2 regions of the Sinomonas sp. T428B genome follow, and region 1 is predicted to be linked to the other one. Evidence: predicted binding sites of a transcription regulator. Region 1 holds the regulator's gene; the other holds the start of a gene.
What was found. Region 1 encodes Rex, which represses fermentation and respiration genes when NADH is low (regulators of the CRP and FNR family bind a similar motif). Its sites were predicted from a motif close to CTTGTGAANNNNTTCACAAG; they were not measured.
Positions count from the first base shown of each region.

Region 2: the regulator Rex is predicted to act here: its motif matches at 1,425-1,444, upstream of ACUYMY_RS10160 (glyceraldehyde-3-phosphate dehydrogenase).

Region 1 is NZ_JBRAZR010000001.1:3,152,589-3,164,483, forward strand. It holds gene resB (cytochrome c biogenesis protein ResB) at 1-1,080, opposite strand, end outside; gene ACUYMY_RS14570 (cytochrome c biogenesis CcdA family protein) at 1,080-1,838, opposite strand; gene ACUYMY_RS14575 (TlpA family protein disulfide reductase) at 1,840-2,475, opposite strand; gene ACUYMY_RS14580 (histidine phosphatase family protein) at 2,494-3,162, opposite strand; gene ACUYMY_RS14585 (YceI family protein) at 3,362-3,910, shown strand; gene ACUYMY_RS14590 (hypothetical protein) at 4,044-4,820, shown strand; gene ACUYMY_RS14595 (hypothetical protein) at 4,825-5,697, shown strand; gene ACUYMY_RS14600 (hypothetical protein) at 5,727-6,410, shown strand; gene ACUYMY_RS14605 (redox-sensing transcriptional repressor Rex) at 6,400-7,110, opposite strand; gene ACUYMY_RS14610 (glutaredoxin family protein) at 7,201-7,455, opposite strand; gene ACUYMY_RS14615 (HAD family hydrolase) at 7,550-8,359, shown strand; gene ACUYMY_RS14620 (30S ribosomal protein bS22) at 8,507-8,605, opposite strand; gene ACUYMY_RS14625 (helix-turn-helix domain-containing protein) at 8,721-8,933, opposite strand; gene ACUYMY_RS14630 (3-deoxy-7-phosphoheptulonate synthase) at 8,944-10,104, opposite strand; gene ACUYMY_RS14635 (LacI family DNA-binding transcriptional regulator) at 10,414-11,433, shown strand; gene ACUYMY_RS14640 (ANTAR domain-containing protein) at 11,629-11,895, shown strand, end outside.
Region 2 is NZ_JBRAZR010000001.1:2,204,517-2,216,411, reverse strand. It holds gene ACUYMY_RS10175 (zinc ribbon domain-containing protein) at 1-129, shown strand, start outside; gene ACUYMY_RS10170 (YaaA family protein) at 146-910, opposite strand; RNA gene rnpB (RNase P RNA component class A) at 991-1,384, shown strand; gene ACUYMY_RS10160 (glyceraldehyde-3-phosphate dehydrogenase) at 1,617-3,095, shown strand; gene ACUYMY_RS10155 (hypothetical protein) at 3,177-3,377, shown strand; gene def (peptide deformylase) at 3,468-4,085, opposite strand; tRNA gene ACUYMY_RS10145 (tRNA-His) at 4,194-4,266, opposite strand; gene orn (oligoribonuclease) at 4,386-5,015, opposite strand; gene mptB (polyprenol phosphomannose-dependent alpha 1,6 mannosyltransferase MptB) at 5,214-6,695, shown strand; gene ACUYMY_RS10130 (glycoside hydrolase family 2 TIM barrel-domain containing protein) at 6,774-9,704, shown strand; gene ACUYMY_RS10125 (LacI family DNA-binding transcriptional regulator) at 9,740-10,789, opposite strand; tRNA gene ACUYMY_RS10120 (tRNA-Arg) at 10,982-11,054, opposite strand; gene ACUYMY_RS10115 (single-stranded DNA-binding protein) at 11,232-11,771, shown strand; gene ettA (energy-dependent translational throttle protein EttA) at 11,875-11,895, shown strand, end outside.

The DNA of each region.
Region 1 (11,895 bases):
GATGGTCGAGGTGTAGACGGCGTCGGTCGGGATCGACGGGATGGGGCCCTGGTAGGCGATCTGCCCGTCCCCGCCGCGCACGGTCACGATGGGCGCGTAGCCGTTGCCCACGAGGTACACGCTCGTCCCGCCGATGGCCACCGGGTCGTTGACCTTGAGGATGCGCTGCTGCGCCTCGGCGTCCGGGGAGTCCTTCGTGGTCAGGTACCCCGTGAAGTCCAGCGGCTGGCCGAACTGCCTGACCGACTCGCGGTCGTAGCGGACCTCGAACTTGTCCAGCTGGAGCGAGTACGGCTCGAGCGAGGAGGACTGGAAGTTCGTCCCTGGCGTGAACGTGTCGTAGCCGACGAGCGTGTTGACGAACGTCTCGCCCTCGACGAGCGTGCGCTGGCCGCTGTAGCCGAAGAGCCCGCCCACCGCGACGGAGACGAGCACGCCGATGAGCCCCGCGTGGAAGCAGAGGTTGCCGAGCTCCTTGAGGTAGCCCTTCTCGGCGCCCACCGAGGCCAATCCCGTCCCGTCTCCAGCCGGGCGCAGGTCCACACGGTAGCCGCGCCGCTTGAGCACGCCGGCGGCCTGCTCGGCCGCCTCGTCCGGCGCGAGGCCCCTGTCCGCCGGCACGACGAGCGTGCCGTACTCGGGCAGGCGGCTCAGCCGCGCGGGCGTGCGCGGGGGCTTGGAGCGCCACTGCTTCCAGTGGGCGATGGCGCGCGGGACGATGCAGCCGATGAGCGAGATGAACAGGAGCAGGTAGACGGCCGAGAACCACGCCGAGGAGTAGACGTCGAACATCTGCAGCGCGTCGAGGACCGGGCCGTAGTCGGGGTGGTCCTTGAGGTACTGGGTGACGACGGCGGGGTTCGCGGGGCGCTGCGGGAACAGCGAGCCCGGGACGGCGGCGACGGCCAGGAGCAGGAGCAGGAAGAGCGCCGTCCGCATGCTCGTCAGCTGGGTCCAGGCCCAGCGCAGCATCCCGAGCACGCCGAGGGCGGGAAGGGCGACGTCGGGGCGCTGGGACTGCTTGCCCGGCGCCTCGGGCTGGAGCTGCTTGTCCGGCGGTGCAGTGTTCTTCTCGCTCATCAGACGGGCAGCTCCACGGTTCCGATCCAGATCTGCAGCTGGCTGATCCACTGGCTCCACACGCCGGAGACCATGAGGACGCCGACGAGGATCAGCAGGCCTCCGCCGGCGGCCTGGAGGGCCCGGCGGTGGCGCTTGAAGAACGCCATGGCCCCGAGCCCGCGCCGCACGCCGAGGGCGATGAGCACGAACGGGATGCCGAGGCCGAGGCAGTAGACGAAGGTCAGGAGGGCGCCCTTGTAGGCGCTCGCGCCGTCCGAGAAGGCGAGGAGCTGGACGGCAGCCAGGGTCGGGCCGATGCAGGGGACCCAGCCAAGGCCGAACGTGACCCCGAGCAGGGGCGCGCCCCACAGGCCCGCGGGCGGGCGGGCGTGGACGCGCGCCTCGCGCTGGAAGATCCCGAGCCCGCCCATGAAGACGATGCCCATGAGCACGACGACGATGCCGAGCACGCGGGTGAGCCAGCCCGAGGAGATCGCGAGCCACGAGCCGAGCTGGCCGAACACGGCCCCGGTCGCGACGAAGACCGCCGTGAACCCGAGCACGAACAGCCCGATCCCGCCGACCATGCGCCCGCGCCGCTGCTTCTCGAGGTCCACGCCGGTCAGGCCCGTGACGTAGCCGAGGTAGCCGGGCACGAGCGGGAGGACGCACGGGGACAGGAAGGAGACGAGGCCCGCGAGCAGCGCGACGGGCAGCGCGATGAGCAGCGAGCCGTTGAGGACGGCGTCGCTGAAGGTGTTGGCCGGGACGCCCACGCTACTCGGCCGCCGCGGAGGTGATGAGGGCCTTGAGCGTGCCGCGCTCGAGCTGGCCGAGGATGCGCGAGGCCACGCGGCCCTGCTTGTCGAGCACGAGCGTCGTCGGCACGGCGCCCGGCGGCACCATGCCCGAGACGGCGAGGAGGACCTGGCCGTCGCGGTCGTTGAAGCTCGGGTAGGTGATGCCGAAGGTCTGCTCGAACGCCTCGGCGGTGCCCTTCTCGTCGCGGAGGTTCACGCCGAAGAACCGCACGCCCTGGGGCGCGAACTCGGCGTGCAGGGCCTCGAGCTCGGGGGCCTCGACGCGGCACGGCGCGCACGCGGCGAACCAGAAGTTCAGCACCGTGACCCCGCCCGCGAACTCGGAGGAGGCCACGCGCGTGCCGTCGTAGAGGGTGCCCGTGAACGCGATGGGGTCCTTGCGCTGGCCCGCGGCGTACTCGGTCACCGATCCGTCCCCGGCGACGTAGTTCTTGTTGTCGCCGGCGCGGGCCTGCGCGGCGAGCGGGTCCTCGGCGGCGCAGCCGGAGAGGACCGCCGCGAGGCCTGCGGCCGTGACCGCGCCGGCGGCAGCCAGCAGCCGCCTGCGGGAGAGGCCGCGGCTGGTTCCGGGGGCGGGATCGTGCTGGGTCATGCTCTGCTCTCTCGCGTCTCAGGCGCCGGGGGTCGTGGCGGCGCCGGGCAGGAGCCAGGCCGCCGGCTCCGCGTAGCGCACGGCCGTCACGGCGCCGGTCGCGGCGTCGATGTCGAGGCTCGTCACGGAGGTCAGGGTGCACTCGCGCCGGCGCGGATCGTGGGCGAGGCGGCGGCCCTCGGCCTTGAGCCGCGCGGCCCAGATGGGCAGCTGGTGGGCGACGAGGATCGCCTGCGCGCCGTCTCCCCCGCGCTCGACGGCGATGCGCGCGGCATCCGCCGCGGCCTCGAGGACGCGCGCGGCCTGGGCCTCGTAGGACTCGCCCCACGAGGGCCGCAGGGGGTTGGCGAAGTAGCGCCAGTGCTTCGGCTTGATGAGCTCGAGCCGGCTGACCCTGAGCCCCTCGAAGTGGTTCTCGGCCTCGATGATGCGCGGCTCGGTCTCCACCGTCAGCCCGAGCGCCGCGGCGGTCGGGGCCGCCGTCTCCTGGGCCCGCGTGAGGGGCGAGGCCGCGATGTAGGCGAACCGCGCGCCGTCGTGCGCCTGCTGCGCGAAGTGCTCGGCGAGGCACTCGGCCATGCGCAGGCCGAGCTCGGACAGGTGGAAGTCCGGGAGCCGGCCGTACAGCACGCCGGCAGGGTTGAACACCTCGCCGTGGCGCAGCAGATGGACGGTTGAGGAGGGCATGACATCCAGTTTCTCAAAGGTACCGGGCAGCGGCGAAATCGCGGCAGACCGGGCCGTGTTGGTTCTACGAATTGTAGAAGTAGCACGTCCACCCGGGAGTTGCCTGAGTGACGTCGGCCACAGGGCCTTGCGATAGATGCATATGCATGATTCTATGGAGTCATCAGTTAGTTGATGCTTCAATCAAAAGGAGATTGCCATGACGACCATCGCCCCCGAACTCACCACCGGCACCTGGACCCTCGACCCCTCGCACAGCGAGGTTGCCTTCACCGTCCGCCATGCGGGCATCAGCAAGGTCCGCGGCCGCTTCACCGATGTCTCCGGGACCGTGGAGGTCGGAGACGGCGTCGGCACCCGTGCCACCGCGGTCATCAAGACGGCGTCCTTCGACTCGGGCGACGCGAACCGGGATGCACACGTCAAGGGCGCCGACTTCTTCGACGTCGAGCAGTTCCCCGAGATCACCTTCACGTCCACGTCGATCGAGGCCAACGGCGACGACTTCGACGTCACTGGCGACCTCACGATCAAGGGCGTGACCCGTCAGGTCACGATCGAGACCGAGTTCAACGGCACGGCCCTCGACCCCTTCGGCAACACGCGCGCAGGCCTCTCCGGCGAGACCACGATCTCCCGCAAGGAGTTCGGCCTCACGTGGAACGCCGTCCTCGAGACCGGCGGCGTGCTCGTCTCGGACAAGGTCGTCATCTCCCTCGACCTCGCGTTCATCGCGCCGCAGGCCTGATCCTCCCTGCCTGGCCGGTCCATCCCGGCCCTGCAGCCCCGTTCCGGCAGCCCCGTCCCGGCCCTCGCCGGGGCGGGGCCACGGGCGTCCCTCGGACCTAGTCGGCATGCCGCCGCGCGGATACAGTGACGGCATGAGCACCCCTAATGAGCAGCCGGGTCCGCAGGACCCCGACGGCAAGCCCCGGCCCAACCCGTATGAGAGCCCCTACGGCCAGCCGCAGAAGAGCCCGTACGGCCAGGAGCCGTACGGCGCCGGGCCCTCTGGCGGCCAACCCTCCGGTGACCAGCCGCCCTACGGCTACCAGCCGCCGTCGTACGGCCAGCCGCCCTACGGCAACCAGCCGCCGTCGTACGGCCAGCCGCCCTACGGCAACCAACCGCCGTCATACGGGCAGCAGCCCTACGGTGAGCCCGCCGCCGCGCAGGCGGGCAGCCCGTTCCAGATGCCGGCCGACAGGCCGCGCTCGTTCCAGGACGTCATGCCGGCCGGCGGCTTCTCAGGCATGTTCAGGGTGGAGGGCCTGCCCACCGAACTGAAGGTCTCGTACTGGATCTGGCTCATCAGCGGTGCCCTCGGCGTGGTCTTCGGCCTCTTCGGCTTCCTGGCCGGCATCGCGCTCACCGCGGCGATGGGCGGCTTCGGCGCGATCCTGCTCGTGCTCGTCCTGCTCGGCATCGTCCTCGCGGCGGCGCAGGTCATCCTCGCCCTGAGGATGAAGGAGGGCAAGCAGTGGGCGCGCCTCGCGCTGACGGTCCTCACCGGCGTCTCGCTTCTGCTGTCCCTCCTTGCTCTGGGCGGCGACGGCGGGGCGAACTTCTTCGGCTTCGTCGTCGCCGCGGTCGCCACCGTGCTCATGTGGGTGCCCAACTCGCAGGCGTGGTTCCAGCGCGTGGCGGGACGGGCCTGACCGGATGACGCACGACTCCTCACCTGGCGGCAGCGGCGGGCCCGGCCGCGACGAGGGCGCGGACGAGCCGAAGGGCAACGGCGCGAACGGGGCCCAGGGTGCCAATGGCCACGAGCAGGGCGGCCGGCCCGCACCGCGGTACGGGCAGTACGCGCCCCAGCCGCCGCAGCAGGGGCAGCAGCCGCCGCGGTACGGGCAGTACGGGCAGCAGCCGCCTCAGTATGGGCAGCCCGGGCAGCAGCCGCCTCAGTACGGCCAGCCCGGCCAGCAGCCGCCGCAGTACGCGCAACCCGGGCAGCAGCCGCCCCCCTTCGGCGGCTACGGCCAGCAGCCGCCCGCATACGGCAAGACAGGCTACGGCCAGTTCGGCAGCGCACCGTCCGCGGCCGCATCGCAGAGCGCTGTCCGGACAGCGTCGCTGATGTTCATCCTCACGGCCGTGGCCGAGGTCGTCATCTCCGCCGTCACGTCGGCCATGCTGCTCAACCTTCCCGACGACGAGCTGCGCTCGGTCTTCGAGCAGGCCGGCGGCGCGGCCACAGGCGTGACGTTCGAGCAGCTGCGCAGCGCGATGGACGCCTTCGTGTGGTTCGTGCTCGCCTGCGCGATCGTCAACGCGGCGGTGCTCGTGCTCTGCGCCGTGTTCCTGCGCAAGGGCCGCCGCTGGGCCCGCACCCTCGGCACGGTGTTCCTGTGCCTGACCCTCGGAAGCATCGTGGGGGGCAGCATCTTCGCCCTCATCACGATCGCCCTCGCGATCACGACGATCGTTCTCCTGTTCCGCCCGCCGGTCACGGCATTCCTGGCGGGCCAGGACGGCTTCACCGGCCCCTACACGCCGCGAGGCCCCAGTCTCGGCAACCCGTACGGACAGTGAATCAACCACCAGATCAGGGAGAGTGACACATGACGCAGCACAATCCCCAGGCCGGCGCCTATCCTCAGGGCCCGGGCTACCCGCAGGGTCAGGAGCCGCAGCAGGCAGGCGCCCACGCGCCGTCGGACGCCTACCAGGGCCCGTGGCCGAGCCAGCTGCCCAGCGGCACGTTCCCCGGCATGCCCTCCTTCGGGATCCAGCGGCCGGTGAGCGTCTCTGTCTCGTTCTGGCTCATGATCGCCACGGGCATCCTGCCGCTCATCGCCGTGCCGCTGATCCTCGAGGAGGTGCTCGTCTACATGCGGGAGATCTTCTCCCAGGCGTCGGCCATCTCGGGCGAGGCCCTCCCGCCCGGCCTCATCGAGCAGATCACGGCCTTCCTGGTCCCGGGCATGTGGATCTCGGCCCTGTTCCAGGCAGGCATCTACGTCCTCCTGGGCCTGGGCATCCGGACCGGCATGAACTGGGTGCGCATCGTCTCGACCGTGTTCGCGTGCCTCGGGCTGCTGTCCATCGCCGGCTCCCTCGCGCTGCTCGTCACGCTGGGCATTCCCCTCGAGATGGTCTACACGGGCCCGGTCCTCGCGTACGTGCCGAGCTACGTGGCCTCGGCGTGCTTCGTCGCCTCGGTCGTCGCGGCCTGGATGCCGACGGCCAACGCCTATTTCGCGGCCCGCAGGGCCGCACGCCTCGGCGTCGGCTTCATGCGCTGACGTCGCTCCCCGAGGCGGGCTCGCCGCTCTGCCCGCCTGACTCCCCGCGCTGGGCGTGGTAGGCGAGGATCTGCAGCTCGGTGGCCATGTCAACCTTGCGCAGGGTCACGCCCTCGGGGACCTGGAGGATGGTCGGGGCGAAGCTGAGGATGCTGCGCACGCCCGCGGCCACGACCCGGTCGCAGACGGCCTGGGCCACCGAGGCGGGGAGCGCGAGGACGGCCATGTTGGTGCGGGTGCGCCGGAAGATGGCCTCGAGGTTCGCCGCGTCCGCGACGCGCAGCCAGCCGACCTCGTTGCCGATGATCTGCGGGTCCGTGTCGAGCAGGGCGACGACGTCGAAGCCGCGCGTGCCGAACCCGCCATACCGGGCGAGCGCCCGGCCGAGGTTTCCGGCGCCGACGATGGCCACACGCCAGTCCCGCGTGAGCCCGAGCGCCACGGACAGGTGCTGCTGGAGGTTCTCGACCTCGTAGCCGACGCCGCGCGTGCCGTAGGAGCCGAGCTGGGACAGGTCCTTGCGCAGGGTCGCCGAGCTCACGCCCGACGCCTCGGCGAGGGCGTCCGAGGAGACGCGCTCGACGCCGTCGGCAATGAAGCCGTTGAGGGCTCGCAGGTACACGGTGAGGCGGGCCACGACGGCGGGCGGCAGGCCCTTGCCGGCAGGGGACTCCCCCGGCGTCCTGCCCTGTCCAGTCACGTGAGTCCTCCCTCGGCCTGTGCCGCCCCGGCGGCCTGATTCACTCTAGGACTGGGCCGCAGCGGGCGCAAAAACCTGAGCCGCCGACGTTCAACCCTCGCGGGCCGCCGCGACGATCCTGCGGAGGCGGGCCTCGTTGATCGTCCAGAAGTCCCGCTGGACGCCGTCGACGAGGACGACCGGGACCTCCTCGGCGAAGCGGCGGTGCAGCTCGGCGTCGTCGTCGATGCTCTGTTCCGACCACCCGAGCCCGGCGTCGGCGGCGACGCGGGCGACGACGTCGCGCGCCGCCTCGCACAGGTGGCACTGGTTCTTGGTGACGAGGACTATCTCCGGCGTGTGCACCCCCATACGGTAGCGCGCCCATACGGTAGCGCGCCGCCGCCGCGGCCGGGCCGGGAATCCGGGCGCCCGCCGGCGTCCTCGCTAGACTCGTGGCATGCCTGACGAGAAGAAGGCCCGGGTCCGCGCACGCCCCGCACGGCCCGAGCGGCCCGCTGAGGCGGCCTTCTTCGACGTCGACAACACCCTCATGAAGGGCGCGAGCCTGTTCCACGTGGGCCGCACGATGTACGCCCGCGGCGCGTTCCGGCTCCGCGACGCGCTCGGCTTCGCGTGGAAGCACGCCGCGTTCATCTTCCGCGGGGAGAACCTCGGGGACGTGCATGCCATCCAGGCAGCCGCGCTCACGCTCGCGACGGGGATCATGAGCGAGGACGTCCGCACGCTGGGCAATGAGGTGTACGACGAGTTCATCGAGTCCCGCATCTGGCCCGGGACCCGGGCCCTCGCCGAGCAGCACCTGCGCGTGGGCCGCCGGGTGTGGCTCGTGACGGCGACGCCCATCGAGATCGCCTCGGTCATCGCGGAGCGGCTCGGGCTCACCGGAGCGCTGGGGACCGTCGGCGAGATCGAGGGGGGCGCCTACACCGGGCGGCTCGTCGGGGAGATGCTGCACGGGCCCGCCAAGGCCGTCGCGGTCGCGGAGCTCGCCAAGCGCGAGGGGCTCGACCTGCGGAACTGCTGGGCGTACTCGGACTCCCACAACGACATCCCGCTGCTGTCCCTCGTGGGCCATCCCGTGGCGATCAACCCCGACGTGCGGCTGCGCGCCCATGCGCGGACGCACAACTGGCCGGTCTACGACTTCCGCTCGGGGAGGCGCGCGGCGACCCTGGGACTCAAGCTCGCGACCCTCGGCGGCGTCGCGTACGGCCTGTGGAAGGGCTTCGCGCGCATCCGCGGCTAGCCGCACCTCGGCGTTCCCACGCCCCCACGTCGGCGGCACAGGCCCCCACGTCGGCGACGCAGGCCCCCACCTCGCGTTAATGCGGCGAGGCCCGCCCCTCGTCGGAGGGACGGGCCTCGCGTCACAGGCCTCGTCGAGGCCGGGCGCCTACTTCTTGTTGCGGCGCTGGTGACGAGTCTTGCGAAGCAGCTTGCGGTGCTTCTTCTTGGCCATGCGCTTGCGGCGCTTCTTGATAACCGAACCCACAGTAAGTTCCTTACAGTTGGTGCCCCGCGCCGCTGGCCGGGCGCGCGCTCAGGCGGCTTTCAACCAACTGCTGGTGACGTGACGTAAAACGATCCTGAACAGAATACCGCACGCGTCAGGCGGTCTCGCTCCGGCCCTCGACGACGGCGCTGCGCAGGTACTGCTCGACGGCTGCCTCGGGGACCCGGTAGGAGCGCCCGAAGCGCACCGCCGGCATCTCCCCCGCGTGGACGAGGCGGTATACGGTCATCTTCGAGACACGCATCACCTCCGCCACCTCGGCCACAGTGAGAAAGCGCGAGGAAGAGAAGTCGCCCATCGCAGTCATACAAAGAACTCTAGTGGCTGGAGTGGTTCTTGTGAACGCGCCTGGCCTGGACGGCCTCTGCGAGCTGGCCCAGGACCTCCTCGGTGACCTCCCAGTCCATGCACTTGTCGGTCACGCTCTGCCCATACACGAGCTGGGTGCGCCCGGCCGCGTGGTCCGCGACGTCGAGCGGCTGCGCCCCGCCCACGAGGAAGCTCTCGAGCATGACGCCGGCCACGGCCTCCGCAGCCTCCCCGCCGGCGGCGAGCTGCGCGCCGATCTCGAGCGCGACCTCGGCCTGCCGGTGGTGGTCCTTGCCCGAGTTGGCGTGGCTCGCGTCGACGATGAGCCGCGGGTTGAGCCCCTTGCCGGCGAGCTTCGCGGACGCCTGGGCGACGTGCTCGGCGCCGTAGTTCGGCCCGTCCGAGCCGCCGCGCAGGATCACGTGCGTGTCCGGGTTGCCGGCGGTCGAGACGAGGGCGGCCCGACCGTCGTCGTCGATCCCGAGGAAGGCCTGCGGCGCGGCGGCGGCCCCGCACGCGTCGAGCGCGACCTGGAGCCCGCCGTCGGTGCCGTTCTTGAAGCCCACGGGCATCGACAGGCCCGAGACGAGCTGGCGGTGGATCTGGCTCTCCGAGGTCCGCGCGCCGATCGCGCCCCACGCGATCGCGTCCGCGGTGTACTGCGGGCTGATCGGCTCGAGGAACTCGGTCGCGGTGGGCAGGCCGAGGCCGAGCACGCCGAGGAGGAACTCGCGCGCGGCGCGCAGCCCGCCGGCGATGTCGTGGCTGCCGTCGAGGTGGGGGTCGTTGATGAGGCCCTTCCAGCCCACGGTGGTGCGCGGCTTCTCGAAGTAGGTGCGCATGACGACGAGCACGTCCTCGCGCAGGCCGCGGGCGACGGCGGCGAGCCGGCGGGCGTAGTCGAGGCCAGCCTCGGGGTCGTGGATCGAGCACGGGCCGACGATGACTAGGAGGCGGTCGTCCAGGCCGTCCATGATGGCGCGGACCTCGTCGCGGCCCCGGGTGACGGTCTGCCCGGCCGCCGCGGTGAGCGGGAGCTCGGCGAGGAGCTCACCCGGGGTGGGCAGGGCGGTGAACTCGGCGACGCGGAGGTTGCCGGTCGCGGAGGCGGAGGGGGCGGCGGCCTGGATGCTGCCGGTGCTCTGGATGCTGGTGGCCTGGGGATTCATGGGGTTCCTGTCCTTGCTGTGACAGGCCCTCGAGGGACCAGAGCCTGCCGCTGGAATGGCAAAGGGCAAGGACCGTGAGGTCCCTGCCCTGTTGGCTCTGGAGTCGGTACGCGAAACGCTACGCTTGGCCCTCCAGAGCCAACGCAAAATACGCATACCAACGCTTGATCATGCGTTGGACCATAGCCCGGCCCCGGCCCGCAGGGCAAACGCCGCATCGCAACACGCCGTAACACCGGGTAAGGACGTCCCTGCAGGCAATGCGTAACCGGTTGCTATCCTGTGCGCAGGCACGATCACGGAGGACCGATGGCCCGCATGAGCACCCGCGCCGCGGGGCGCGTGACCATCGCCCACGTCGCGGCGGAGGCCGGGGTCTCCCGAGCGACGGTCTCCCGGGTCATGAACGGGCTCTCGACGGTGGACCCGGCGATCGGCGAGCGGGTGCGCGCCGCCGCGGCCAAGCTCAACTACTCCCCCAACACCGTGGCCCGCAGCCTCGCGATCGGGCGGACCCAGACGGTCGCGATCGTCGTCCCGGACCTCGCGAACCCCATGTTCCAGGAGACCCTGCGCGGGCTCTCGCGCGCCGCGGCGCGGGACGGCTACCGCGTGCTCGTCGCGGACTCCGTCGAGAACCACGCCGAGGAGGTCATCCTCGCGCGCGAGGCGCGGCGGCGCTGCGACGCGCTCGTCCTCGTCGCGCCGCGCATGGACGCCGACCAGCTCGAGGCGCTCCTGCCCGAGCTCGCCCCGGCGGTCCTCGTGAACCGGACCTCGAACGTGCCCGGCATCCCGGTCCTCTCGGTCGACTACGCGACCGGGATCCGGAGCATCGTCGACCACCTCCATGACCTCGGGCACCGGCGGATCGCCTACGTCGCGGGCCCACCGGCGAGCCACGGCGACAAGGCCCGGCGCGAGGGGCTGGGCCGGCCCCTGCACCCTGTCGAGGGCGCGGAGGTCGTCGGGATCCCCTGCGGCGCGATGTTCGAGGACGGGCACTCCGCCGCCGCGGCGGTCCTCGCCTCCGGCGCGACCGCGGCCGTGTGCTTCAACGACCTCGTCGCGATGGGCCTCCTCGCCGCGCTGCACGAGGAGGGCGTCGAGGTGCCCGGGCAGCTCTCCGTGACCGGGTTCGACGACATCCCCTTCGCCCGCTACACCTCCCCCGCCCTCAGCACGGCCTCCGTCCCCCATACGCATCTCGGCGAGCAGGCCTGGACCCGGCTCTGGGCACTCCTCGAGGGGCGGGATCCGGAGCACGACGTCGACGTCGAGCCCCGCCTCGTCGTCCGGGCCAGCACGGGGCCCGTCCGCGGGAACTGATGGCGGGAACCCGCCTCCGCCGCCACAGACCGGAACTTTCCATGGAATCGATTTGACCCGCTCCCCGCCGCCGACGAAGATGAACCGCAGTACAAGCGTTTTGCATCGCGAAACGACGTACCCACCGCTCAAGAATCGGGCACGGTCCAACCGAGGCCTCGGCGTATGCCGGGCCCTGCCCGAAGGAGCGAGACCATGGCTGCCCGGCCAGCGGACCATCCGGCCGCGCATGAGCTGATCCATCTGCTGCTGGCCACCCCTGACCTCCCCCCGCTCCTGGCGGCTCTCGCCGACCGGACGCAGGCGCGGCTCGCGCGCTACGGGACGTACCACTGCGGGATCGTCCTCCAGCGCAGGAATCGGCCGGCGCTCACGGCCGCGAGCAGCGACGCGCTCGAGGCCTCCCTCCAGGATCGGCTCGCGCGCAAGGACCCCCACCTCGTGAGGGTCCTCGACGCCTCT
Region 2 (11,895 bases), 950 kb from region 1:
ACGTCCGAGGGTTCCGGCATGGCCTTGAGCCCCGGCGACCTCTCCTCGATCAGGGGCGCGGCCGAGGACGACATCGTCTTCTGCCCCGACTCCGGCTGCATCCTCGTCCGCTCGCCCGAGTGGAGCTGAGCCCCGGACCTGGGGGTCAGCCCTCCAGGACGAGGGCGAGCGAGTGCGGCCGGCGGGCCGTGCCCTGGCGCAGCTCGGCCGTCCACCCCTCGCGGGCGGCGGCGAGCAGCGCCTCGGGGGTCGAGGGTTCCGTCCCCCGGCGCGTGAGCAGGTGGCGGACGAACTCGCCGCGGTGGTGCTTCGCGAAGTGGCTCACGACGCTGCGCTTCCCGTCGCGCTCCGTGAACACGTCCACCGTCACCGTCGTCGAGGGCGGGGGAGCGTAGGCCGCGGCGTACGTGCTCGAGCGGCAGTCGACGACGAGGCCCTGGGCGGCGCGCCCCGCGAGCGCCTCGGCGAGGCGGGGCTTCCAGAACGAGGCCAGACGCCCGAGGCCCGGCAGCGCCGTCGACATCGACAGGCGGTACGCGGGCACGGGGTCGGCGAACCCGACGGCGCCCCACAGCGCCGAGACCACGACGATCCACGCGTCGGCCTTCGCACGCTGGGCGGGTGTGAGCCCCGCATAGCCCAGCGCCTCGTACAGCACCCCCGAGTACACGCGGTGCGCCGGCGCCGCCGGTTCGGCGTGCAGCCGGAGGTTCCGCTCGACGTCGTGCGCGAGCGAGGCGCCCACCTTGAGCACGGCGAGGGCGTCCTCGCGGCCGCTCGCGTCGGCGAGGGCCTCCATGACCTCCTTCCGCGCGACCTCGAGGTCCGGGAAGCTCAGGGACGCGAGGTCGACGGCGGGGCCCGCGGGCGCGGGGGTCTTGCCCTCGGAGGGCGGAAGCAGGATCAGCACCCGAGCATCCTACCGATGCCGTGACGCCGTCCGGCGCGGCCGGCAGCGGGCGGGACGGTAGACTTTAAACGCAACGAGGACAGGTCGACTGGGCGATCGCGGGGCGCCTCCTTCGGGAGGGCCGCGAGGAAAGTCCGGGCTCCGCAGGGCAGGGTGGTGGGTAACGCCCACTCGGGGTAACCCGCAGGCCAGTGCCACAGAGAACAGACCGCCGGCAGCCGCGTCGCAGGATGCGGCCGCCGGCAAGGGTGAAACGGCGGTGTAAGAGACCACCAGCTCCCCGGGTGACCGGGGAGGCTCGGTAAACCCCACCCGGAGCAAGGCCAGACAGGGCGCGTTCGAGGGCTGCCCGCCCGAGCGCCCGGGTAGGCCGCTTGAGGCCGCCGGCAACGGCGGTCCTAGATGGATGATCGCCTCCCGCGTCAGGGCAACCCGGCGCGGAGACAGAACCCGGCTCACAGGTCGGCCTGTCCTCGTCCCCGCTCTTCACAGCACGGCCGCGACCACAGTGAGCCCTGTGAGTGACTTCACAGGCCTGAGCGGCCGCGTGCGGCGGGGCGGCCTGTACGCTTGAAAGCGAACGTAGAAGTTCTCCATGGGCCGGGCTCTGCGATCGCAGGACCGGCCCTATTCATGCCCGTCCGGCCACCCGTCGGCGGGCATGCGCACGACGGCGTGCGCGCGAGACGCAGAGAAAGGCACCTGTGTGAGCACAACGGCGGAATCCGCACTCGGCACCTGGATCGGACGCGAGGCAGCGGCGGAGGAGATGATCCCGATCATCGGCCGGCTGTACCGCGAGAACAATGTGGTGACCTCGGTCCACGGCCGCAGCCTCATCAACCAGTCTGTCGTCGGCCTGCTCAAGGCCCACCGCTGGGCGCGCCAGATCGAGCGCGAGGAGCTGAGCCTCGACGAGACCCTCCCCATCCTCAAGGCCCTCGAGCCGCTCGAGCTGGGCGCCGCGTCGGTCGACATCGCCCGGCTCAACGAGAAGTACCGCGCCGAGGGCGCCGGCCGCCCCCTCGCGGACTTCCTCCGCGAGGAGCTCGCCGAGATCGTGGGCAAGCGCGGCGCCGACCCGCGCCAGAGCACCGACGTCGTGCTCTACGGCTTCGGCCGCATCGGCCGCCTCGTGGCGCGCATCCTCATCGAGCACGCGGGCGGCGGCCACGGCCTGCGCCTCCGCGCGATCGTCGTGCGCAAGGGCTCCGACAAGGACCTCGTCAAGCGCGCGAGCCTCCTGCGCCGCGACTCCGTCCACGGCGCCTTCGAGGGCACGATCACCGTCGACGAGGAGAACAGCACGATCCTCGCCAACGGCACCCTCATCAAGGTCATCTACTCGGACAGCCCGGCCACTGTCGACTACACGCAGTACGGCATCAACGACGCGATCGTCGTCGACAACACGGGCAAGTGGCGCGACGAGGAGGGCCTGTCCCAGCACCTGCAGAGCAAGGGCGTGGCCCGCGTGCTGCTCACCGCCCCCGGCAAGGGCAGCCTCAAGAACATCGTCCACGGCATCAACCACGCCTCGATCGAGGCCGGCGACCGGATCGTGACGGCGGCGTCCTGCACGACCAACGCGATCACCCCGGTGCTCAAGGCCGTCAACGACAAGTACGGCGTCGTGCACGGCCATGTCGAGACGGTGCACTCGTTCACGAACGACCAGAACCTCATCGACAACTTCCACAAGGGCGACCGCCGCGGCCGCGCCGCGGGCCTGAACATGGTCATCACGGAGACCGGCGCGGCCAAGGCCGTCGCGAAGGCCCTCCCGGAGCTCGCCGGCAAGCTCACCGGCAACGCGATCCGCGTCCCCACCCCGGACGTGTCCATGGCGGTCCTGAACCTCAACCTCGCCGAGGAGACGACGAAGGAGGAGGTCAACGCCTACCTGCGCGAGATGTCGCTGCACTCGGACCTGCGCAAGCAGATCGACTACATCGACTCCCCCGAGGTCGTCTCGACGGACTTCGTCGGCTCCCGCCGCGCGGGCATCGTCGACGGCCTGGCCACGATCGCGAGCGGCAAGAACCTCGTCCTCTACGTCTGGTACGACAACGAGTTCGGCTACAGCTGCCAGGTGGTCCGCGTGCTCGAGGAGATGGCCGGGGTCAACCCGCCGTCGTTCCCCGTGCAGGTCGCGGCCGACCTGAGCCTCGCCGCGGCGCGCTAGCACCGGATTCCAGGCACCGCTCGGGGGCAAAACTCCGCGCGGTGTCTGGATTCGCCGGCCCGGCCGGGGCAAGATGCACCCATGGAAGCTACGGAGCATGAGAGCACCCTCGAGCACGCGCTCGATGTCGCCAGGGCCAACGCGAAGCAGGCCAAGCTGCTCGTCGAGCATGCGAGGGCCGGCCTCGCCACCGGGGACGTGAGCCCCGAGCGGGTCGCCCAGCTCGAGGAGCTGCAGAGGATCGCCGACGAGGACCTGCTCAGGGTCACCCGGGAGCAGTAGGCCCGGCAGGGCAGGAGACTGGCAGACGACGCCGAAGGGCGCCGCACGCGATGTGCGGCGCCCTTCGCCGTTCAGGCCGCCCTTCGCCGTTCATGGCGTGTGGTGCGCGTGCTCGTGCCGGTCGTGGTCGTCGTCGCCGTGGCCGAACGGGTCCGGATCGACCCCGGGCATCCAGCTCAGGCCCGGCACGCCCCAGCCCTGCTTGCGGACGGCCCGCTTGGCCTTCTTCGCGTACCGGTCGACGAGCCGGTCCACATAGAGCTTCCCGTCGAGATGGTCATACTCGTGCTGCATGACCCTCGCGAACCAGCCGGTCGCGACGAACTCCACGGGGTTGCCGTCGCCGTCGAAGCCCTCGACCTTGGCCCAGTCGGCGCGCTGGAGCGGGAAGCCCTCGCCGGGGAACGAGAGGCAGCCCTCCTCGTCCTCCTCGGGGTCGGGGGCCGCCCCGGAGATCTTGGAGAGGGTCAGGCGCGGGTTGACGACGACGCCGCGCGGGGGCACGCCGTCGTCGTTGCTGAACTTGTACACGAAGACCCTCAGGCCCACCCCGATCTGGGGGGCCGCGAGGCCCACGCCGTGCGCGGCATCGTTCGTCTCATGCATGTCGGCGATGAGGGTGCGCAGGGCGTCGTCGAACTCGGTGACCTCGGCGGCCCGCCGGTGCAGGACGGGCTCGCCCCAGATGACGACAGGATGGACGGTCACGGCTGAAGCTCCTTCTGTGCTGGCAGCAGGTCTGCGCTGGAAACGCCGGAGGCCGCCGGGATGTCCCTGGCGGCCTCGAGGCGACCGGGACGAAACCCGGCCAATCGGGGTGAGTAACGGGGCTTGAACCCGCGACCTTCTGGACCACAACCAGACGCTCTGCCAACTGAGCTATACCCACCGTGGTGACTCCATCGGGGCGTTCTGCCCCGCCGAAGCAACGACATCAAGCATACCTGCTCTTGAGGGGTGCTCATGACCAAAATCAGCCCTGAGCGCGGAAATTTTCTCCGGCAGCCGTCAGCCGGCCGGGGCCGGAGCGGCATCGCCGCCCACGATGCCCTGGGCGATGGCCTGCGCGGTCGCCGAGTCCGGGCCCGGCGCCGGCACGAACACGGCCTGGCGGTAGTAGCGCAGCTCGTCGATCGAGTCGCGGATGTCCCCGAGGGCGCGGTGGCCGCCCGTCTTCGCCGGCGCCTGGAAGTAGGCGCGGGGGTACCAGCGGCGCGCGAGCTCCTTGATGGTCGAGACGTCGATCACGCGGTAGTGCAGATGAGCGACGACCTCGGGCATGTCCCGGGCGAGGAACATGCGGTCCGTCCCGACGGAGTTGCCCCCGAGCTGGGCCCTGCGCGGCTCGGGCACCCACTGGCGGATGTACTCCATGACACGGGATTGCGCCTGGCCGAGCGTCACGCCGTCGGGCAGCTCGTCCAGAAGGCCCGAGGCCGTGTGCATCTCGCGGACGAAGTCGTCCATGCCCGCGAGCGCCTCCTGGCTCGGCCGGATGACGACGTCGACCCCCTCGCCGAGGACATTCAGCTCCGAGTCCGTCACGAGGACGGCGACCTCGATGAGCGCGTCCTTCGCGATGTCCAGGCCGGTCATCTCGCAGTCGATCCACACGATTCGTTCATTGGTGATGGGCACCCGCCCAGCGTACCGTCACGTCGCCGGCCCACCGCCGTCGTCCGCCAGCCCGGTGCTACCATGGACGCACCGCCGAGCCCTGCGCCTGTACCGCGGTGGGGCCTGCCCTGAAGTGGCCTCACGACGAAATGGACGCGACCGATGACTCTTCCCTCGCACCACGCCAGCCGACCGGGTGCGGACGCAGAGGGCCCGGAGATGGAGGACCCGCGAGGCCCCCTCCTGGCGGGCTTCATCGGATCCGTGGCCATGCTCGTGGGCTCCTTCGGAGTCGGCTGGCTCGCCCCCGCGTCCGAGCTGCGCAGGTACGCGCTCTTCATCTGGATGCGCACCGAGGTCGCGGGAGTCATCCTCAGCATCGTCCTGCTCGCCATCGGCGGGATGCTCCTCGTCCGCTCGTGGCTCCGGCTCGGTCAGAAGGTCAACGAGTGGGGGCCGCAGGCGCGGGCCGCCACCCTCAAGGCCCTCGTGCTGTGGGGCGCTCCGATGCTGTTCTCCGTCCCGCTCTTCAGCCGTGACGTCTACTCCTACATCGGCCAGGGCAGGCTCATGGTCGAGGGGTTCAACCCGTACCGCGACGGGATCTCGACGCTCTCGAACTACTACCAGCTCGGCGCCGACAAGATGTGGAGCGAGGCGCCCACGCCGTACGGGCAGCTGTTCCTGTGGATCGAGCAGTTCGTCGTGTGGGCCACGAACGTCCAGCCGGAGGCCAGCGTGCTCCTCTTCCGGGTCGCGGCGCTCGTCGGCATCGCGCTCGTGGCCGTCTACGTCCCGAGGCTCGCCCAGCTGCACGGCGTCAACCCGCATCGCGCGCTCTGGCTCACGGTCGCCAACCCGCTCTTCCTGACCAATTTCATCGCGGCCGTGCACAACGACGCGCTCATGATCGGCCTCGCGGTCGCGGGCGTGTACTTCGTGGCCGTGCGCCGGCCGCTGGTCGGAATCGCCCTCGTGACGCTCTCCGTCTCCGTCAAGCCGATTACAGCCCTCCTGCTGCCGTTCGTCGCCCTCATGTGGGCGGGCAGGAACGCCTCGTGGCCCAGGAAGGCGCTCTACCTCGCGCTCACAGCGGGCCTCTCGGTCGGACTGCTGTACGCGCTGAGCCTGCCGAACGGCTTCGGATTCGGCTGGATCAACGGGCTCGCGGCTCCCGGCTCGGTGTGGATCTGGTACGCCCCCGTCGGCATGGTCGGCATGATGGTCGCCTCGATCGGGGCGTCCCTCGGCCTCGGCTGGCTCGAGCTGGACAAGGCCGTGTTCGCCATCGGGCGGGCCATCTCGCTCGCGCTCGTGGGATGGCTCCTGCTGCGCGGCTCGCACGACAGGCTCGTGCGCCGCATGACGCTCGCGTTCGCCGCCGTCGTCCTCCTCGCGCCGATGATCCAGGCCTGGTACATCGTGTGGCTCATCCCGCTCTTCGCGGCGACCGGGATCCGCCAGGACTGGCAGGTCAAGGTGCTGTACTTCGTGGTCTCGTTCTTCATGGTCTACGGCATCTCGGACCAGCTCGACGTCTTCCCCTACCTCCAGGAGGGGGACAACCAGCTCGCCCTCGCGCTTGCGCGCAACACCGCGGCGCTCCTGGCCCTGCTGTTCGCGCTGTACCTCATCTTCATCGACCCGAAGACCCGCACGCTGTTCCGGCCCGGGAGCCGGAGCCTGCTCGCCGGGCGCTGATTCGACGCGCCCCCTCGACCGGCAACCGCTTTCCGACTAGGCTGAGCCGCGCATGTGAACGCCGTCGAAAGGTTCCCCGTGACCTGGTTCGCCGACGAGACGCCGCACCGCGGCGCCCTGCCTCCCCGGGCCCACATCGACTCCGACGCCCCCGTGGTGACGCTCGACGGCGAGTGGGCCTTCCGCTGCTCGCCCACCGCGGAGGGGACGCCGGGCTTCGAGGCGGAGGCCTTCGACGACTCGGCCTGGGACCGCGTCCGCGTCCCGCACTGCTGGCAGCTCGAGGGCGTCCCCGGGCCCCCGGCCTACAGCCGGCCCGGCTACACGAACGTCGCCTACCCGTTCCCCATCGACCCGCCCGACGTCCCGGACGAGAACCCCACGGGGGAGTATCGGCGGACGTTCACCCTCCCGGCGGAACCACGGAGCGGCCGGTGGCTCCTGCGCTTCGAGGGCGTCGACTCGGCCTTCGAGGCCTTCCTCAACGGGGTGCGCCTCGGCGAGGCGAAGGGCTCCCGCCTCACCCACGAGTTCGACGCGACCAGTGCCCTCGCAGCCGGGGGAAACGTCCTCGCCGTCCGTGTCCACCAGTGGTCGGCCGGCTCATACCTCGAGGACCAGGACATGTGGTGGGTCTCGGGCATCTTCCGCTCGGTGGCCCTCGTGCACCGGCCCGACGGCGGGATCGACGACCTCTTCGTGCACGCCGGCTACGACGCCGACGCGCGCGCGGGGCGCCTGCTCGTCGAGGCGCCGCGCGGCGCCGTCGTGCGCGTACCCGAGCTCGGGCTCGATGTGCCCGCCAACGAGCCCGTCGACGTTCCGGGGGCGGAGCCGTGGAGCGCCGAGGTCCCGCGGCTCTACCGCGGCACCGTCTCGACGCCGGCCGAGACCGTGCGCGTGGCGATCGGGTTCCGGACCGTCGCGATCGAGGACGCGACGCTCACGGTCAACGGCGCGCCGCTCGCGATCCGCGGAGTCAACCGCCACGAGTGGCATCCCCTCACGGGCCGCACGCTCGACGAGGCGACCATGCGGGCGGACATCGAGCTCATGAAGCGGCACAACATCAACGCCGTCCGCACGAGCCACTACCCCCCGGACGCCCGCTTCCTCGCGCTGTGCGACGAGTACGGGCTCTGGGTGCTCGACGAGTGCGACCTCGAGACGCACGGCTTCGAGCGCGTCGGCTGGCGCCGCAACCCGAGCGCCGAGCCCCACTGGCGCGACGCGCTCCTGGACCGCATGCGGCGCACGCTCGAGCGGGACAAGAACCACCCGAGCGTCATCGGCTGGTCGCTCGGGAACGAGTCGGGGCGCGGGGAGAACCTCGAGGCCATGGCCGCGTGGGTGCGCGAGCGCGATCCCGAGCGGTTCATCCACTACGAGGGCGACTGGGACAGCCCCTACACCGACGTCTACTCGCGCATGTACGCCGACCACGCCGAGACCGAGCTCATCGGCCGCGGAGAGGAGCCCCCCGCGGCCTCCGCCGCGCACGACGCGCACCGCCGAGCCCTTCCGTTCGTGCTCTGCGAGTACGCCCACGCGATGGGCAACGGGCCGGGGGGCCTGGCCGAGTACGGGGCGCTCTTCGAGCGGTACCCGCGGCTCGCGGGCGGGTTCGTCTGGGAGTGGATCGACCACGGCATCCCGCAGCGGGCCGCGGGAGGGCCGGGCGAGGGGGCCGAGTTCTTCGCCTACGGCGGGGACTTCGGCGAGGAGCTGCATGACGGCAATTTCATCGCCGACGGCCTCGTCTTCCCGGACCGCACGCCCTCGCCCGGCCTCGTCGAGCTCGCCAAGACCTTCGAGCCCGTGCGCATCGCCGTGGGGGAGGAGGGGATCGGGGTGCGCTCGCGCCTCACGCACGGCACGACCGAGCACCTGGCCTTCCGCTGGCGCTGCGAGGACGACGGCGTCGAGGTCGCCTCGGGCCTGCTCCCACTCTGCGTCCTCGCTCCCGGGCACGAGGCCACGGCCCCGCTCCCTGAGGAGGTGCTCGCCGCGCCCGAGCCCCCGCCCGGCGTCGAGCGATGGCTCACCGTGAGCGCGGTCCTCGCCGCGGATGCGCCCTGGGCCGCCGCGGGGCACGAGCTCGCGTGGGGGCAGGGCCGCCTGGACCGGCCGGCTCCGCCCGTGCGAGAGCCCTCGCGGCCGGCGGGGGACGCGCCCGCGCGCCCCCGGGCCGACGGCGGATGGGACCTCGGCCCCGGCCGGTTCGACGCCTCGGGGCGGCTCGTCCGGCTCGGCGGCCTGGACGTGCTCGGCCCGAGGCTGGACCTCTGGCGGGCGCCGACGGACAACGACGAGCTCGCCGCGACAGATCCTCCGGGCCCGGCGTGGCGTCGGCTCGGCCTGCACCGGCTGCGGCACCGGACCGTCTCCGCGGTCGAGGAGGAGAACGCGCTGAGCGTGGTCGCGCACGCGATGCCCGCCGGGTCGGATGTGGGCTACGAGGTCGAGTACCGGTGGCGGGCGCACGACGGCGGGGTGCGGCTCGACGTCGTCGGCTCGCCCCTCGGCACCTGGGAGGTGCCGGTGCCGCGCCTCGGCGTCCGGCTCGCCGTGCCGGCGGGCCTGGACGAGGTCTCGTGGCTCGGGCTCGGGCCGGGGGAGTCGTATCCGGACAGCGCCGCGGCCCAGCGCGTGGGCCTCTTCGCCGCGACGGTGGGCGAGCTGCAGACCCCCTACGTGCGGCCGCAGGAGAATGGGGCCCGCAGGGGCGTACGGCGCGCCGAGCTGTCCGGACGCGTCGGCGGGGAGCCCGCGCGTCTGCGCGTGGAGGGCGGGCCGTTCATCCTGTCCGTGCGCCCGTGGACCTCGGAGGACCTCGACGCGGCCGCCCACCCCACGGACCTCGTGCCGGACCCGGCCTGGCTGCAGGTGAACCTCGACGCCGAGCACCACGGCGTCGGCTCGGGGGCATGCGGGCCTGTCGAGCTGCCCCACTACCGCCTGCACGCCCAGCGCTTCGCCCTGTCCGTGCTCTTCAGGGCGGAGGGCTGAGTGGGGGCTCGTGCCCGGGCCCCGGGCGGGGCGGGCTAGGAGGCGGCGGGCATCTCGGTGCTGCGGCGCAGGAGCACGCTGCCGGCCACCTCGACGGGGCGCGCGTCGCCGAGGGCGGTCTCGACGGCGAGCCGGCCCATCTCCTCGAGCGGCAGCCGCACGGTGGTCAGCGCGGGGCGGAAGTCGCGCAGCGTCTCGATGTCGTCGAAGCCTGCCACGCCGAGGTCGCGCGGGACGCGCAGGCCCTCCTCGCGCAGGCCCGCGACGAGGCCGATCGCCATGCGGTCGTTGACGGCGAACGCGCAGGTCCTCCGGCCGGCGTCGTGCGCCGCGCGGACGGCGGCCGCCACCTCCGGCGCCACGGTGAAGCCGCCGTCGCGGTCGAAGCCCGTGTGCACGATGCCTGCCGGAGCGCGGCCCGCGTCCGCGAGGCCCTCCTGGAACCCCTCGGTGCGGAGGTCCGAGGTCACGAGGCCGGACCGGCCGGCCACGACGATGAAGTCGTCGAACGGCTCGCCGCCGAGCCGGCGGCCGAGCTCGCGGGAGAGGTCCCGGTTGGGAACGGAGACCACGCGCACGGCCGGGTCCTGCTCCCCCGGGAACGGGTGGCCGATGAGGGCCACGCGCCCGCCGTTGGCGAGGTAGCGCGCGGTCTCGCGGCTCAGGGCCTCGTTGTCCGCCGCGTCCTGGGGGCGGTCCGACCGGCTGCCGGCGATCACGATCGCGTCGGTCCGGCGCGCGGCGAACGCCTCCACCGCGCGGCGCTCCTCGGCCGGGCCGCCCGCGGTGCCGATGAGGAGCACGGTGCGCCGGTGCTCGCGCGCGGCGCCCTGGACGCCGCGGGCGATCGAGGAGAAGTACGGGTCGGCGATGTCGTTCACGACGAGCCCGACGAGCCCCGAGCTCGAGCGGGCGAGGGCCTGCGCCTGGGCGTTCGGGATGTAGCCGAGGGACTCGGCGGCGGCGCGGACCCGCTCCGCAATCTCGGCCGCCGGCTTGCGCTCCGACCCGTTGAGCACCCGCGACGCCGTGGCGGGGGAGACCCCGGCGCGCCGCGCGACCTCGGTGAGCGTGACTGCCGCCATGGTCCTCCTTCAGGCCTGATCCGCTGCCGGATCGACCCGCCCAGTATCGCACCGCCGACCGTCTTTCGGAATGCGCTTGCCATACGCCGCCCGCGACCATGAAGCAGCGCGCGAAGGGCCCGGTGCCGTACGGCACCGGGCCCTTCGCTGTGCCGGCCCATCCGTCGCGGATGGCCGCTGGGTTCCACAGGGCGCCCCAGGAGGGAATCGAACCCCCGACCGTCGGATTAGAAGGCCGCTGCTCTATCCTCTGAGCTACTGGGGCCGGCCCAAGAAGTCTATCCCGCCCCAGGCCCGCTTGGGCCCCATTCGTCCTCCACAGGCCTCCGCCCGGCGTGTCCTCCACATGGGGCTGGACGGGCCTTCAGGCTCCACTGCGATCAGGCAACGCTGGTCACAGGCCTCCGGCCGGGAGGCCATAGGCGCAGGAAAGGGGAGGGCCATGACCGACTACATCACGCTCAGGGGCTGGGTGGGCACGGAGCCGACGTACGGGGTGACGTCGAACGGCAACCCGTACGCACGGTTCCGCATGTCAGTCAATGACGGGTACTTTGATCGCGGGACGCAGGCATGGAATGACGGGCACACGAGCTGGTACAACGTCTGCTGCTACAACCAGCTCGCGGAGAATGTCGCGCGGAGCATCCGCAAAGGCCAGAAGGTCATCGCGCTCGGGCGCCTGCGCATCAAGAACTTCCAGCGTCAGGACGGCTCCGCCGGAATGGACGTGGACCTTTATGCCTCCGCCGTAGGTCACGACCTCGCGATGGGCGTCAGCACATGGAATCGTCGGCGAGATGAGACACCAGTCGATGCGTCGGGGAACCCGCCCGGGCTTGTCGACGGCGTGGGAGTCGTCGACCCTGTGACAGGGGAGGTCCAGGCCCCTGGGCAAGACGAGGATCCCTTCGGCGCGGAGGTTCCGCCGTTCGAGGAGGACGCGGAGGCGGGCCCTGAGGAGGAACTGCTGTCCGCCTGAACGGCCGGGCGGCGAGCTCGGGGAGGCCGGGGCTGCGGAGAGGCGGCCTCCCCGGGCAGGCGCCGATGTGTGCTCATGGGGCGGACCCACTAGATTTAAGGCCATGGCGGAATTCATCTACACC